DNA from 2 places in the Cupriavidus sp. 22TCCZM01-5 genome. Region 2 is predicted to be linked to the other one. Evidence: riboswitches for the same ligand, from Rfam matches in the RefSeq annotation. Region 2 holds a riboswitch; the other holds the start of a gene.
What was found. Region 2 has a riboswitch for glycine ahead of gcvT (glycine cleavage system aminomethyltransferase GcvT). Riboswitches for the same ligand answer to the same signal wherever they lie in the genome.
Positions count from the first base shown of each region.

Region 1: it holds a riboswitch for glycine, as region 2 does, so the genes downstream of both, AC3FNH_RS09240 (D-amino acid dehydrogenase) here and gcvT (glycine cleavage system aminomethyltransferase GcvT) in region 2, are expected to answer to the same signal.

Region 1 covers NZ_JBYOJR010000007.1:93,025-100,327, reverse strand. Annotated here, with positions in the region: gene AC3FNH_RS09260 (aldehyde dehydrogenase (NADP(+))) at 1-1,256, opposite strand, end outside; gene AC3FNH_RS09255 (FadR/GntR family transcriptional regulator) at 1,402-2,139, opposite strand; gene gudD (glucarate dehydratase) at 2,327-3,688, shown strand; gene AC3FNH_RS09245 (Bug family tripartite tricarboxylate transporter substrate binding protein) at 3,747-4,754, shown strand; glycine riboswitch at 5,067-5,166, shown strand; gene AC3FNH_RS09240 (D-amino acid dehydrogenase) at 5,309-6,559, shown strand; gene AC3FNH_RS09235 (sigma-54 interaction domain-containing protein) at 6,563-7,303, opposite strand, start outside.
Region 2 covers NZ_JBYOJR010000010.1:46,828-54,130, forward strand. Annotated here, with positions in the region: gene gcvP (aminomethyl-transferring glycine dehydrogenase) at 1-1,868, opposite strand, end outside; gene gcvH (glycine cleavage system protein GcvH) at 1,972-2,352, opposite strand; gene gcvT (glycine cleavage system aminomethyltransferase GcvT) at 2,457-3,584, opposite strand; glycine riboswitch at 3,682-3,815, opposite strand; glycine riboswitch at 3,837-3,925, opposite strand; gene AC3FNH_RS12135 (YMGG-like glycine zipper-containing protein) at 3,988-4,224, opposite strand; gene AC3FNH_RS12140 (UvrD-helicase domain-containing protein) at 4,495-6,591, shown strand; gene AC3FNH_RS12145 (ABC transporter substrate-binding protein) at 6,892-7,303, opposite strand, start outside.

The sequences.
Region 1 (7,303 bases), on a different contig from region 2:
TGGCCTTCCAGCTCGCGCGTGACGGCGAGCATGTCCTCGACATCGCGGCAGGCCACCAGCACGGTGGACGGGCCAAACACTTCGGCATGCATGCGCGGGTCGGCGATAAAGTGCTGCGCCGTGGTCTCGAAGACCGCCGCGCGGGCCTGGTTCGGGCCCGTGCTGGCCTGGCCGCTCACGATACGCGCGAGGCCGTCGATGTCCGACAGCTTGCTGATGCCGTGTTCGAATGCGTGCTGGATACCCGGCGTCAGCATGGTGCCGGCCGGCTTTGCCGTCACGGCAGCGCCGGCTGCCGCGCGGAACCTGTCGAGTGCCGGGCCTTCAAGGGCGAGTAGCAGGCCGGGGTTGGTGCAGAACTGGCCCACGCCGAGCACCAGCGAATCGGCCAGGTCGCGCGCGATGGCTTCGCCGCGTGCCGCCAGCGCTTCGGGCAGCAGGAAGACCGGGTTGATGCTGCTCATTTCCGCGTAGACCGGGATCGGCTGGCCGCGGTTGCTGGCGACCTGCATCAGTGCCAGGCCGCCGGCGCGCGAGCCGGTAAAGCCCACCGCCTGGATGGCCGGATGGGCCACCAGTTCCGTGCCGACGGTGTGGCCGGCGCCGGTCAGCAGCGAGAACACGCCTTCGGGCAGGCCGGCATCGGCCACGGCCTGGCGGATCGCGCGGCCGACCAGTTCGGACGTGCCAGGGTGCGCGGGATGGGCCTTGGCCACCACCGGGCAGCCGGCTGCCAGGGCCGAGGCGGTGTCGCCGCCGGCCACGGAGAAAGCGAGCGGGAAGTTGCTGGCGCCGAACACTGCCACCGGACCGATCGCGATCTTCTGCATGCGCAGGTCGGGGCGCGGCGGCGTGCGCTCGGGCAGGGCGCTGTCGAGCGTGGCAGCCTGCCAGCGGCCGGCGCGCAGCACCGTGGCGAACAGGCGCAACTGGCCGGTGGTACGGCCGCGCTCGCCTTGCAGGCGGGCGAGCGGCAGTGCGCTTTCGGCGTGGGCGCGTTCGATCAGAACGTCGCCGAGCGCCTCGATCTGGTTGGCAATCGCTTCGAGGAAGCTCGCGCGTTGCTCGGGCGAGGTGGCGCGGAAGGTATCGAATGCCGCTTCGGCCAGGTCGCAGGCACGCGCCACATCGGCGCTGCTGGAACCGTGGAAGACCGGTTCCAGGGTCTCGCCAGTGGCCGGGTTGATGGCGTGGAAGGGTTCGTCGATGCCGTGCACGGCGCTCGCGCCGATCAGCATTTCGCCGGTAATCGTCATGTCTGGGTTTCCTGCAAAGGGACAAGAGGAGCGGAGGCCGCCGTCGAACGGAGCGGTCCGTTCAGGTGTGCCGCGGCGGAGGTTTCATCTCGTAGGACATCATATGACATGAGGCGGTTGACCGCAACCGCCCGGCTGCGGCCGCTCAGGCGGCGGCCGACGCCTTGCGCAGGCGCTCGCGGCTGTTGGTCAGGTGCATGCGCATGGCGGCCTTGGCGGCTTCGGGATCGTGGCGCTCGATCGCGTCATAGATATTCTCGTGCTCGAAATGCACGCGTTCAAGGTACTGGGCGCGTTCCTGCGCATTGACCTGCAGGCGGCTGCGCGGGATCAGCATGGTCCCCAGGTGGCCCATGATGTCGGTGAAATAGCGGTTGCCGGTGGCGCGGGCGATGGACAGGTGGAACTCGAAATCCGCGCCGACGGCGTCGCTGCCTTCCGTGGCGCTGCGCTCCATGGCGTCGAGCGCGCGACGCATGGCGGCAAGCTGCTCGTCGCTGCGGCGCGTCGCGGCCAGTCCGGCTGCCTCGGCCTCCAGGCTGACGCGGAACTCCAGCATGGCCAGTACGTCCATGGCAGTGCCCATGGTAGCGGGGTCGATGCGGAACGGCGACGACGTTTCCGCCGGGCGCGCCAGCACGAACGTGCCAATGCCGTGGCGGGTTTCCACCAGCCCGCTGGCCTGCAGGCGCGACAGCGCTTCGCGTACCACGGTTCGGCTTACGCCGAAGCTGGCCATGACCTCCGACTCGGTGGGCAGCTTGTCGCCCGGCTTGAGCTGGCCCTGGCGGATGCTTTCGGTGAGGCCGCTCACGACTTCCTCGGCCAGCGTGCGGCCGCGGCGGCGCAGGGGTGCGGGAGGAGTCATCTGGGCGTCGGACATGGGCGTGCGAAGGGCGTAGGGAAATTGCGGCCTTGACCTGGCCGGAATGTGGTCATTATACTCGGTTGTAAGTCATACGACGACTGATAACGTATGCTGTGAGATCGATGATGCGCAGCCAGCGATATATGCCGCGGCCCACGCCGCCGCGCCAACGAACGCCAATCAGATTCTGGAGACAGCCCGCATGAACGCTTCACAAGCCGCCAGCCAAGGTGACCATCCCGCCACGCCCGTCGTGACCGAACTCACCGTGGTGCCGGTCGCCGGCCACGACAGCATGCTGATGAACCTGTCCGGCGCGCATGGCCCGTACTTCACCCGCAATATCGTCATACTGCGCGACAGTGCGGGCAACACTGGCGTGGGCGAGGTGCCGGGCGGGGAGGGCATCCGCCAGACGCTGGAAGATGCCCGGCAACTGGTGGTGGGGCAGCCCATCGGCCAGTACCAGGCCATGCTCAACCGTGCGCGCGCCGCCTTTGCCAGCCGCGATGCCGGCGGCCGTGGCCTGCAGACCTTCGACCTGCGCATTGCCATCCATGCCGTGACGGCGCTGGAAGCCGCGCTGCTGGACCTGCTCGGCAAGCACCTGCAGGTGCCCGTGGCGGCGCTGCTCGGCGAAGGCCAGCAGCGCGACGCGGTGGAAATGCTCGGCTACCTGTTCTATATCGGCGACCGCCGCCGCACCACGCTCGACTACCGCACCGAGCCGGAGGCCGGCAACGCGTGGTTCCGCCTGCGCAATGAAGAGGCCATGACGCCCGAGGCCATCGTGCGCCTGGCGGAAGCCGCCTACGAGCGCTATGGCTTCAACGACTTCAAGCTCAAGGGCGGCGTGCTGCGCGGCGACGAGGAGATGGAGGCGATCCTCGCGCTGCACGAACGGTTCCCGAAGGCGCGTGTCACGCTCGACCCGAACGGCGGCTGGCTGCTCAAGGACGCCATCCGCCTGTGCCGCGACAAGCATGGCGTGCTGGCCTATGCGGAAGATCCGTGCGGCGCCGAAGACGGCTACTCGGGGCGCGAGATCATGGCCGAGTTCCGCGCGGCGACCGGACTGCCCACGGCGACCAATATGATCGCCACCGACTGGCGCCAGATGGGCCACGCGGTGCGGCTGCAGTCGGTCGACATCCCGCTGGCCGACCCGCACTTCTGGACCATGCAGGGCTCGGTACGGGTCGCGCAGATGTGTGCCGAATGGGGCCTGACATGGGGATCGCATTCCAACAATCACTTCGATATCTCGCTGGCAATGTTCACCCACGTGGCCGCCGCCGCGCCGGGACGTATCACCGCCATCGACACGCACTGGATCTGGCAGGACGGCGAGCACCTGACGCGCGACCCGCTGAAGATCGAAGGCGGCATGGTGCAGGTCCCGAAAACGCCGGGCCTCGGCGTGGAGCTCGACATGGAGGCGCTGGCACGCGCTCATGCGCTCTACCAGGAAAAGGGCCTGGGCGCGCGCGACGACGCGATCGCCATGCAGTTCCTGATCCCGGGCTGGAAGTTCGACAACAAGGCGCCCTGCATGGTCCGCTAAGGGACGCGTCGGCTGGCCCGGCAGGCAGCGACCAATCAAACCTCAACAGGAGACAACAATGATCGATCTTTCCACGCTGCTGCGCCGCTGTGCCGGCGCGGGCATGGTCCTGGCAGCGGTAGCGGCCGTGACCGTCGCGAGCGGCGCGGCCACGGCGGCCAGCCCGGCCTGGCCGCAAAAACCGGTTTCGGTGGTGGTGCCGTTCCCCGCGGGCGGCTCGACCGATACCATCGCACGCATGCTGGCCGTGCCGCTCAACGAGAAGCTGGGCCAGCCCTTTGTCGTGGATAACCGGCCCGGCGCGACGGGCGCGATCGGCGCGACCTTCGTCAAGCGCGCGCCGGCGGACGGCTACACCATGATGGTGGCGTCGATCGGCGTCTATGCGGTGAATCCGTTCCTGCAGAAGAACCTGTCCTATGATCCGGCCAGGGACTTCGACCTGCTCACCGTGGCAGTACGCGCGCCCAATGTGCTGGTGGCCAACCCGAACTTCCCGGCCAAGACCATGCAGGAACTGGTCGGCTACATGAAGAAGAACCCGGGCAAGGTCGCCTTCGCGACCTCGGGCGCCGGTTCGTCGGACCACCTGACTGCGGCCCTGTTCTGGCAGAAGAGCGGCACCGACGGTTTGCACGTACCGTACAAGGGCGGTGCGCCGGCCATCTCCGACCTGCTCGCCGGACAAGTCGATGTGTCGTTCCAGAACATCAACGCGGTGATCCAGCATATCCGCAGCGGCAAGCTGCGCGCGCTGGCGGTGACGTCCGACAAGCGCGCGGCGGTGCTGCCGAACGTGCCGACCATGGCAGAAGGCGGCGTGAAGGACGTGGAAGTCTATTCGTGGCAAGGTGTCGCTGCGCCGCGCGGCCTGCCGCCCGACGTGAAGAGCCGCCTGCACGGCGCGCTGGTCGGCGCGCTCAACGAGCCGAAGATGCGCGACAAGCTGGCTGAAAGCGGCTTCGAGGTGGTGGCCAATACGCCCGAGCAGTTCGTGCAATTCGAGAACCAGGAGCTCAAGCGCTGGAAGTCGGTGATCGAGCAGGGCAAGATCACGATCGAGTAGTAGGCAGGCGAGTCATCTTGCCGGTCCCGCTGCCGCAAGGGAGCGGGGTGCCTCGACAAGGGCGGCCATGAGGCCGCCCTTGTCATTTCCGCCGGCCGCGAGCGATGCCGCGCATTTGGTTGCAGCAGTTTTGACTGTCGGGGAACTTCGGTCGCGGATGCGATGCTGGCGCAGGGCGTGATCTGAGGGCCTTGGCCTGGGCGTTGCTAGGGATAACCCGATTCCCCGCGCCCGGGCACTTCCAGATATCATCGCCATGCGGCCAGGTTCCAAGCCTGCCGCAAAGCGGCGCCGGACCAACCCCCGGCGCCGTGCGACCTCGCAGGAGAGACCGGAACGCCGCCAGGCGGGTCCGGCGCCGACGGAGCAACCGCCCCGGAAACTCTCAGGCACCGAGGACTGTGGCGTCGCAAGTAAAGATCTGGAGAGAGGCGCTTCGCGCCCACCGAAGGGGACGGCATGGCCAGGCCATGTCCAAGCTCTCAGGTACCACGGACAGATGGGGCAGGGGACCGGCAACGGTCAAATTCATCCTTGCTTCAGGACAATCTGTCATGTCTCACATGCTCGTCATCGGCGCCGGCATTACCGGCGTCACGACCGCCTATACCCTCGCGAAACAGGGCTATCGCGTTACCGTGCTGGACCGTCACCACTATCCGGCGATGGAAACCTCGTTCGCCAACGGCGGCCAGCTTTCCGCATGCAACGCCGAGGTCTGGAACAATGCCGGCACGCTGCTCAAGGGCCTAAAATGGATGATGAGGCGCGACGCGCCGCTGCTGCTCAACCCGCGCCCGTCGTGGCACAAGTATTCGTGGCTCGGTGAATTCGTCGGCAACCTGCGCAACTACCGCGCCAACACCATCGAGACCACGCGCCTGGCCATTGCCGCGCGCCAGCGCCTGTTCGAGATGGCCGAGCGCGAGCAGATCGATTTCAATCTGGAGCGCCGCGGCATCCTGCACTTCTATCACGACCGTCCCAGCTTCGAGGCCGCGGGCCGCACCAACCAGATGCTGGTGGAAGGCGGCCTGGAACGCTATGCCGTCACGCCGGAAGAGATCCGTTCGATCGAGCCGACGCTGCAGGGCAACTACTACGGCGGGTACTACACGCCGTCCGATTCCACCGGCGACATTCACAAGTTCACGCGCGGCCTCGCACGCGCGTGCGAGCGGCTCGGCGTGACGTTCGTGCATGGCGTGGACGTGAAGTCGGTGGACCTGCGCAAGGATGGCGTCACGATGCGCGTGGCCGCGTCGGAAGCCGCCGTGGCTTCGGGGCAGGGTGGGGGCGAACGCGAGATCGCGGGGACGGCGGTGGTGGTGTGCGCCGGCGTGGGCAGCCGCCATATCGCGGCCATGCTTGGCGACCGGCTCAATGTCTATCCGGTCAAGGGCTATTCGATCACGGTGCATCTCGATGACGAGCGCAGCGTGAAGAACGCGCCGTACGTGAGCCTGCTCGACGAAAGCGCCAAGATCGTGACCAGCCGGCTTGGGGCCGACCGTTTCCGCGTTGCCGGCACCGCGGAATTCAACGGCGACAATCGCGATATCCGTGCGGACCGCATAGCGCCGCTGGTGTCATGGGTACGGCGCAACTTCGATATCGAGACCTCGCGGTCGGTGCCGTGGGCCGGCCTGCGGCCGATGATGCCCGACATGATGCCGCGGGTCTCGCGTGGCCGCGCCACGCGCGTGTTCTACAACACGGGACACGGGCACCTGGGCTGGACGCTGTCGGCCGCCACGGCAGCGATGATCGCCCAGACCATCGCCGCGAGCCATCCGCTTCACTGACCCTCAGTCCTCTGTCACCCCGGCCGGCGCCATGCGCCCGGCCGCGCGGTGCGCCACCAGCTTCTTGTAGAACGCCGCGCGGCTGATGCCGATGGCCGCGGCAGCGCGCGGTACGTTGCCACGGCTAGCGGCCAGTGCCTGCGACAGGTAGGCAGCCTCGTACTGCGCCATGGCGTCGGCGTAGCCCGGTGGCGCCGGCGTATCGCTCGCCGCGGGCACCGGGGCGGACGCAGGGGCCGGCGCCGTGACCGCGCGCCGGCCCAGCAGCGGGGCCAGCATCGACGCATCGACTTCGCCGCCGTCGTGCATCATCACCAGGCGCTCCAGCGTGTTGCGCAGTTCGCGGACATTGCCTGGCCAGTCGTGTTCGCCCATCAGGGCGAGCGCACAGTCGGACAGCACCGGCGCGTCGCGTTCGGTGCGCCTGCAGATTTCTTCGAGGATCGCGTAGGCAAGCGGCAGCAAGTCCGCTTGGCGCAGCCGCAGCGGCGGCACGCAGATCGGCACGACATTGAGCCGGTAGTAGAGATCCGCACGGAACTTGCCCGCTTCGACCAGCGCGGGCAGGTCAGCCGAGGTTGCGGCAATGATGCGCACATCGGAACGGATGATGCGGTTCGAGCCGATCGGCTCGATTTCCTTGTCCTGCAGCGCGCGCAGCAGCTTGCTCTGCAGCGAGAGCGGCATGTCGCCGATCTCGTCGAGGAACAGCGTGCCGCCATCGGCCAGTTCGAACTTGCCGAC
Region 2 (7,303 bases):
GGGTTGGTGCCGTGCGCCGACGACGGGATCAGGCAGATGTCGCGATGGCTTTCGCCGCGGCTGGCGTGGTAGGCGTGGATGATCAGCAGGCCGGCGTATTCGCCCTGCGAGCCGGCGTTCGGCTGCAGGCTCACGGCGGCATAGCCGGTGGCTGCGCACAGCATGTCCTCGAGCTGGTCGATCATCTCGCGGTAGCCCACGGTCTGGTCCAGCGGCGCGAACGGGTGGATCTGGCTGAACTCGGGCCAGGTCACCGGGATCATCTCGCTGGTGGCGTTGAGCTTCATCGTGCACGAGCCCAGCGGGATCATGGTGCGGTCCAGCGCCAGGTCCTTGTCGGCCAGCATGCGCAGGTAGCGCAGCATCTCGTGCTCGGCGTGGTGCGTGTTGAACACCGGGTGCGTCAGGTAGGCGCTTTCGCGTGCCAGGTTGGCCGGGAAGGCGTCCTCGACCGTTGCCTCGATGGCATCGAACGTCAGCGAGGCCGGCAGCGGCTTGCCGTGCGAGAAGATTTCCCACAGCGCCACCACGTCGTCGCGCGTGGCGGTCTCGTCGAGCGACACGCCGATGCGCGTCGCGCCGGCATGGCGCAGGTTGATGCCGCGCTCGGTCGCGGCGGCGTGGATCGCTTCGGTATTGAAGCCGGTCTCGAACGTCAGCGTGTCGAAGAACGTCGCGTTGGTACGCGTGAAGCCGAGCGTCTGCAGGCCCACGGCCAGCGTGGCCGCCAGGCGATGCACGCGCTGCGCGATGCGCTTGAGGCCTTGCGGGCCGTGGTACACGGCGTACATCGACGCCATCACGGCCAGCAGCACCTGAGCGGTACAGATGTTGGACGTGGCCTTCTCGCGGCGGATATGCTGCTCGCGCGTCTGCAGGGCGAGGCGGTAGGCCTTGTTGCCCTGCGCGTCGATGGTCACGCCGACCAGGCGGCCCGGCATCGAACGCTTGTAGGCATCCTTCACCGCCATGTAGCCCGCGTGCGGGCCGCCGAAGCCAAGCGGCACGCCAAAGCGCTGCGAGTTGCCCACGGCCACGTCGGCGCCCCATTCGCCCGGCGCGGCGATCAGCGTCAGCGCCAGCAGGTCGGCGGCCGCCACCACCAGGCCGCCGGCCGCGTGCACGGCGTCGGCAATGGCGCGGTAGTCGGTCACGTCACCATTGACGCCCGGATACTGCAGCAGCACGCCGAACGCGTGGGCCGAAGCTGCGTCGGCAGCGGGGCCGACCTTCACCTCGATGCCCAGCGGCTTAGCGCGCGTGCGTACCACTTCCAGCGTCTGCGGCAGGACGTCGTCGGCCACGTAGAAGGTGTTCGACGCGTGCTTGTTCACGCGCTGCAGCAGCGTCATGGCCTCGGCCGCGGCGGTGCCTTCGTCCAGCATCGAAGCGTTGGCGATATCGAGGCCGGTCAGGTCGGTGACCATCTGCTGGAAGTTCAGCATGGCCTCCAGGCGGCCTTGCGAGATCTCGGGCTGGTAGGGCGTATACGCGGTGTACCAGGCCGGGTTCTCGAAGATATTGCGCAGGATGACGGCCGGGGTCAGCGTGTTGTAGTAGCCTTGGCCGATAAAGCTCTTCAGGACCTTGTTCTTGCCAGCGAGCTTGCGCAGCTTTGCCAGTGCGGCCTCCTCGGCCAGCGGCTCGGTGAATTCGCCCATCGGCATGCCGTCGCGGCGGCGGATGGCCTCGGGGATCACGGCGTCGATCAGCGCGGCGCGGCTGCTGTAGCCGAGCACCTTGAGCATGTGCTGCTGTTCGGGCGTGTCGGGGCCGATATGGCGAGCGGCGAAGGCGTCGCGCGCCTCCAGTTCGGCCAGCGTGGGCCGGTTACCTTGGGCGGCGGTCATGGGAAGCGGGGCGTTCATGGCAAGAACCTCGTTGGGGCGCGGCGGCAGGTGGTCAGCCATGCCGCCGCGCATCGATACAGTGGCCGGCCCATGCTTGGTGCAGGGGCCGGCGGGCGTGGCGTCAGGCGCCGACGCTGGCCTTGTAGGCGTCGGCCGACATCAGGCCGTTGACGTCGTCGCTGTTGGCCGGCTTGAGCTTGAACAGCCACGCGTCGAAGGCGTCGGCGTTCACGCTTTCCGGCGCGGCCGTGGCGGCCTCGTTGACGGCGATGACTTCGCCGGCCACCGGGGCGTAGATGTCGGAAGCGGCCTTCACCGATTCCACCACGGCGAGCGCGTCGCCGGCGCCAACCGACTTGCCCACTTCGGGCAGTTCCAGGAAGACGATGTCGCCCAGCGCGTCCTGCGCATGGTCGGTGATGCCGATGGTCAGGGTGCCGTCGGCTTCGACGCGCACCCACTCGTGCGACTCGGTGTATTTCAGGTCAGCGGGGAAATTCATGAGGGTTCTCCGGATTCAGATTTGTTCTTGATTCGGGCGCCTGCCATCGGTGGATGGTGCAGGCGCGACGGGCGACCGTTGTGGTGGGCCGGGGCGTTGCCGCCTCAGCTCACGAGTGCCTTGCCATTACGCACAAACGGCAGTTTAACCACAGTCGCCGCGAGTTTGCGGTCGCGGATCTCCACCTGGACGGTATCGCCGACCGCCACGCCCATCGGCAGGCGTGCGAAAGCGATCGACTGCGACAGGGACGGACTGAAGGTGCCGCTGGTGATTTCGCCGTCACCGGCCGCGGTGATGACCTTCTGGTGGGCGCGCAGCACGCCGCCCTTGTCGCGCAGGATCAGGCCCAGGAACTGCTGGCGCTGGCCGGCGGCGGCGAGTGCCGCCTTGCCGGTGAAATCGCGCTCGCTCTGCAGGTCCACGGTCCAGGCCAGGCCCGCGTCCAGCGGCGAGACGTTGATGTCCATGTCCTGGCCATACAGGTTCATGCCGGCTTCCAGGCGCAGCGTGTCGCGCGCGCCGAGCCCGGCCGGGCGCACGCCCGCGGCATCGAGCTTTTCCCAGACAGCGGCAACGCTCTCGGCGGGCACGACCAGTTCGAAGCCGTCTTCACCTGTGTAGCCGGTACGCGCGACCATGATCTCGCCGATAGCAGGATCCTGCACCACGACGGCGTTGAAGGGCTTGAGGGCGTCGGAAGGCTGAGTGGACGGGAAGGCGCTCCACACCTTGGCGCGGGCATTCGGGCCCTGCACGGCAACGATGGCCAGCGGCAGCACGCCAGCCGGGGCCACGTCATCGCGGCGCGGGGTGATGGTCACGCCGCTGCCGGTGGCGTCATTGCGCGCGCCGATCCATTCGATATCGCCGAGCGCCGTGCTGGCATTGACGACCAGGCGGAAGCGGTCCTCGGCGAAGAAATATACGATCAGGTCGTCGATCACGCCGCCTTTCTCGTCGAGCATGCACGAGTACAGCGCCTTGCCCGGGGTCTGCAGCTTGTCGACGTTGTTGGCCAGCAGGCCGCGCAGGAACGCGCGGGTATTCGGGCCCGCCAGGTCGACCACGCACATGTGCGACACATCGAACATGCCGGCGTCGCCGCGCACCGCGTTGTGTTCTTCGATCTGGGAGCCGTAGTTGACTGGCATGTCCCAGCCGCCGAAATCGACCATGCGGGCGCCGAGAGCGCGGTGGATGGCGTTGAGGGGCGTGGCCTGGAGCGTCATGGGAATCCTCGGGGGCAATCTCGGTTGCGAAAACGAAAAAAGGGTCATCCGCCGCAACGCTTGCTTCGCCCGAATGGCGTCGCAATCCGCTGCGGCGGATGACCCCTCTGTCCTCGATACCTGAGAGATTACGAGGCGGCTCTGCCTGATGGCAGGCCCGGTCCTCGCGCGCCCCTTCGGTGGGCACGCTCGCCATCTTAATGGCGGGTGCCGCTCTCCAGAGTGCGGCATGCATCGTGTGCATGTTGCATGCCGATCCGAACGGTCCGTGGTGCCTGAGAGTTTTCGGGTGATACCCCTTCGGCGGCGCAATACTGTGCGCGCTCTCCCGGTCGGATGCGCGCAATGTACGGGAGGGCCCTGCCTTTGTCAACGCGGCAGGCCCGCCCGCTTTCGTCACCCCTTAGCGGTGATGGTGGTTGTCGTCCGTGACCACGTTGCCGACCACGCCGCCGAGCGCGGCGCCGCCGAGGGTACCGACCGCACTGCCGTTGGTCAGCACGGCGCCGCCCACGCCACCGGCGGCCGCACCGATTGCGGTATTACGTTGCTTTGGCGTCATATCGGAACAACCGCCCGCGAGGGCCGCTACTGCCACGCCTACCAGTGTCGCCTTGCCAAGGGCTCGTAGAGTTCTCATGATTGGCTCCGGAAGTGACTTCAAACAGGCCCGGGACGGATCGGAATCCCTCCCGCCTACTCATTAGAAACCGCGATGTGCCGCCGGTTTTGGGACTTACCAAGTGTTACCCCGGTAACATGCGCGCCAAGCAAATACCGGTTTCCGCTGACAGAACCGCCGCTGTCGCGCGTGTTAACATGGCCGGCTTCGCGCCGGCCGCCGACATGCTGCGGCATGTTGCGTACCAGGCGCCTCCGCCGCCCCGCCCACGTCAGACACATCCCACGCATGACCCACGGCCTGAATGCTGCCCAATCCGAAGCCGTCCGCTACCTGGACGGGCCCTGCCTCGTCCTTGCCGGCGCGGGTTCGGGCAAGACGCGCGTGATCACGCAGAAGATCGCGCACCTGATCGAAGACAAGGGCTTCGAGCCGCGCCACATCGCCGCCGTCACGTTTACGAACAAGGCGGCCAAGGAGATGCAGGAGCGCATCGGCAAGCTGATGGAGGGCAAGACCACGCGCGAGGGCAAGCGCCTGCCGCTCAGGCAGCTCACGGTGTGCACGTTCCACTCGCTGGGTGTGCAGATCCTGCGCCTGGAGGCCGAACACGTGGGCCTGAAGCCGCAGTTCTCGATCATGGATTCCGACGACTGCTTCGGCCTGATCCAGGAGCAGCTTGGCACCACCGACAAGAAGCTGATCCGCGGCGTGCAGAGCACCATCTCGCTGTGGAAGAACGGCATGGTCGATCCGGAAGCGGCCATCGCGCAGGCCGCCAATGCAGACGAGCACCAGGCCGCGCTGGTCTACCGCAACTACGTGGCCACGCTGAATGCCTACCAGGCGGTGGATTTCGATGACCTGATCCGCCTGCCGGCCGAACTCTTCGCGCGCAATGAAGCGGTGCAGCTCAAGTGGCAGAACCGCCTGCGCTACTTCCTGGTTGACGAATACCAGGACACCAACGCGTGCCAGTACCAGCTGCTGAAGCTGCTGGCGGGCGGGTCGCACCTGCGCGCGCCGGCGTTCACCGCCGTGGGCGATGACGACCAGGCCATCTACGGCTGGCGCGGCGCCACGCTGGACAACCTGCGCTTGCTCCAGACCGATTTCCCCGACCTCAAGGTCGTGAAGCTCGAACAGAATTACCGCTCGACCGTGCGCATCCTCGAAGCGGCCAATTCGGTCATCGCCAACAACCCGAAGCTGTTCGACAAGAAATTGTGGAGCGAGCACGGCATGGGCGACCCGATCGCCGTGCACCCGATGAACGACGAGGAGCACGAGGCCGAATCCGTGGTGTTTCGCCTGTCAGCGCACAAGTTCGAGCGCCGCGCGCAATTCCGCGACTACGCGATCCTGTATCGCGGCAATCATCAGGCGCGGCTGTTCGAGCAGATCCTGCGGCGCGAGCGCATTCCCTACGTGCTGTCGGGCGGCCAGAGCTTCTTCGACAAGGCGGAGATCAAGGACATCTGCGCCTACCTGCGGCTGATCGCCAACCCGGACGATGATCCCGCCTTCATCCGCGCGATCACCACGCCGCGCCGCGGCATCGGCAACACCACGCTGGAAGTGCTGGGCACGTTCGCGGGCCAGGCCAAGGTGTCATTGTTCGAGGCTGCCATGATGGGTGGCATCGAAGCGAAACTGCAGCCGCGCCAGCTCGAGCCGCTGCGCGTGTTCTGCGAATCGATGGTGCGCCTGGCCGATCGCGCGACCAAGGACCCGGCCAGCGTGGTGCTGGACGACATGATGGAAGGCATCCACTACGAAGCCTACCTGTATGACGCCTTCGACGAGCGCCAGGCCCAGTCGCGCTGGACCAACACGCTCGAGTTCCTTGACTGGCTCAAGCGCAAGGGCACGCGGCCCGAACCGGAGGGCGAGGGCGAAGCCACCGGTTTCGACAATACCGACGGCTTCGGCGACGAAGGCAAGAACCTGCTCGAACTGACCCAGACCGTGGCGCTGATGAGCATGCTGGAAGGGCGCGAGGAAGACCCCGACGCGGTGCGGCTGTCGACGCTGCACGCGTCCAAGGGCCTCGAATATCCGCATGTGTTCCTGGTTGGCGTGGAAGAGGGCATCCTGCCCCATTGCCGCGAGGACGAGGACATGGGTGACGAGAAGATCGAGGAAGAGCGGCGCCTGATGTACGTGGGTATCACGCGTGCCCAGCGCAGCCTGCATATCAGCTGGTGCAAGAAGCGCAAGCGCGCGCGGGAGACATATTCCTGCGAGCCTTCGCGCTTCATCGGCGAGATGAAGCTGGAAGAGGCGCCCGCGCCGAAGGATGAGACACCGGCAATGAGTCCCAAGGACCGGCTTGGCGCGCTGAAGGCTTTGCTCGGCAATGGTGGCAAGGCGGCGCAGGGGTGAGATTTGCGGGAGGCAATATTGCCGATACCAAGCGATATGAATGGGACATGGCCCACGTGCCGGCGCGGGCCTAATATTTTCCGGCGTTGGCGCGGAGCTGTCTTGTGCGGGCGTCGGGCGGTGACGCGGGAATAGGGAAGGGTTGGGGGTGTCGTGTGTTTCGCCGGCTACGCCGGCGAAACAGCGGCGCCTGCCAAGCACGACAACCCCACCATCACCCATCCCCGCACTCCGCTTATCGCCTTGATCTCAGGCGCGCACGCCCGTGTATCGGGCCTGATACAAAGGCGCCACAGGGACCTACCGCGCGCCTGAAGCGGCCAGCTGCACGTAGCGCGAGCCGCGCTGGCCCTGCGTGAAGTCGAGCGTGAAATCGCCCACGTCGATGCGTGCCTGCAGCGCGCGCCGCAGTTCCACCGTGCCGTTGCCGTGCCACCCGCCCAGGGCGCGCACCAGCCACGCCGCGCCGATGTATCCGGCGATGGTCGCAGGCGAGGGCGGTTCATCGAGGTATTGCTTCATGCGGGCCACATGCTCCTTGACCACGCGCAGCGTGGCGGCCTGCGGGCCGGGGGCGACCTGCGTCAGCACCATGCCGCCCGGGTAGCCTGCGCCGAGCACTTCGCGCGCGACCGCAGGGCTGACCGCGGACAACCCGACCAGGAATCCGTACCAGCCTTGCGCGGCCAGCGCGCGGCCCAGGCTCGCATAG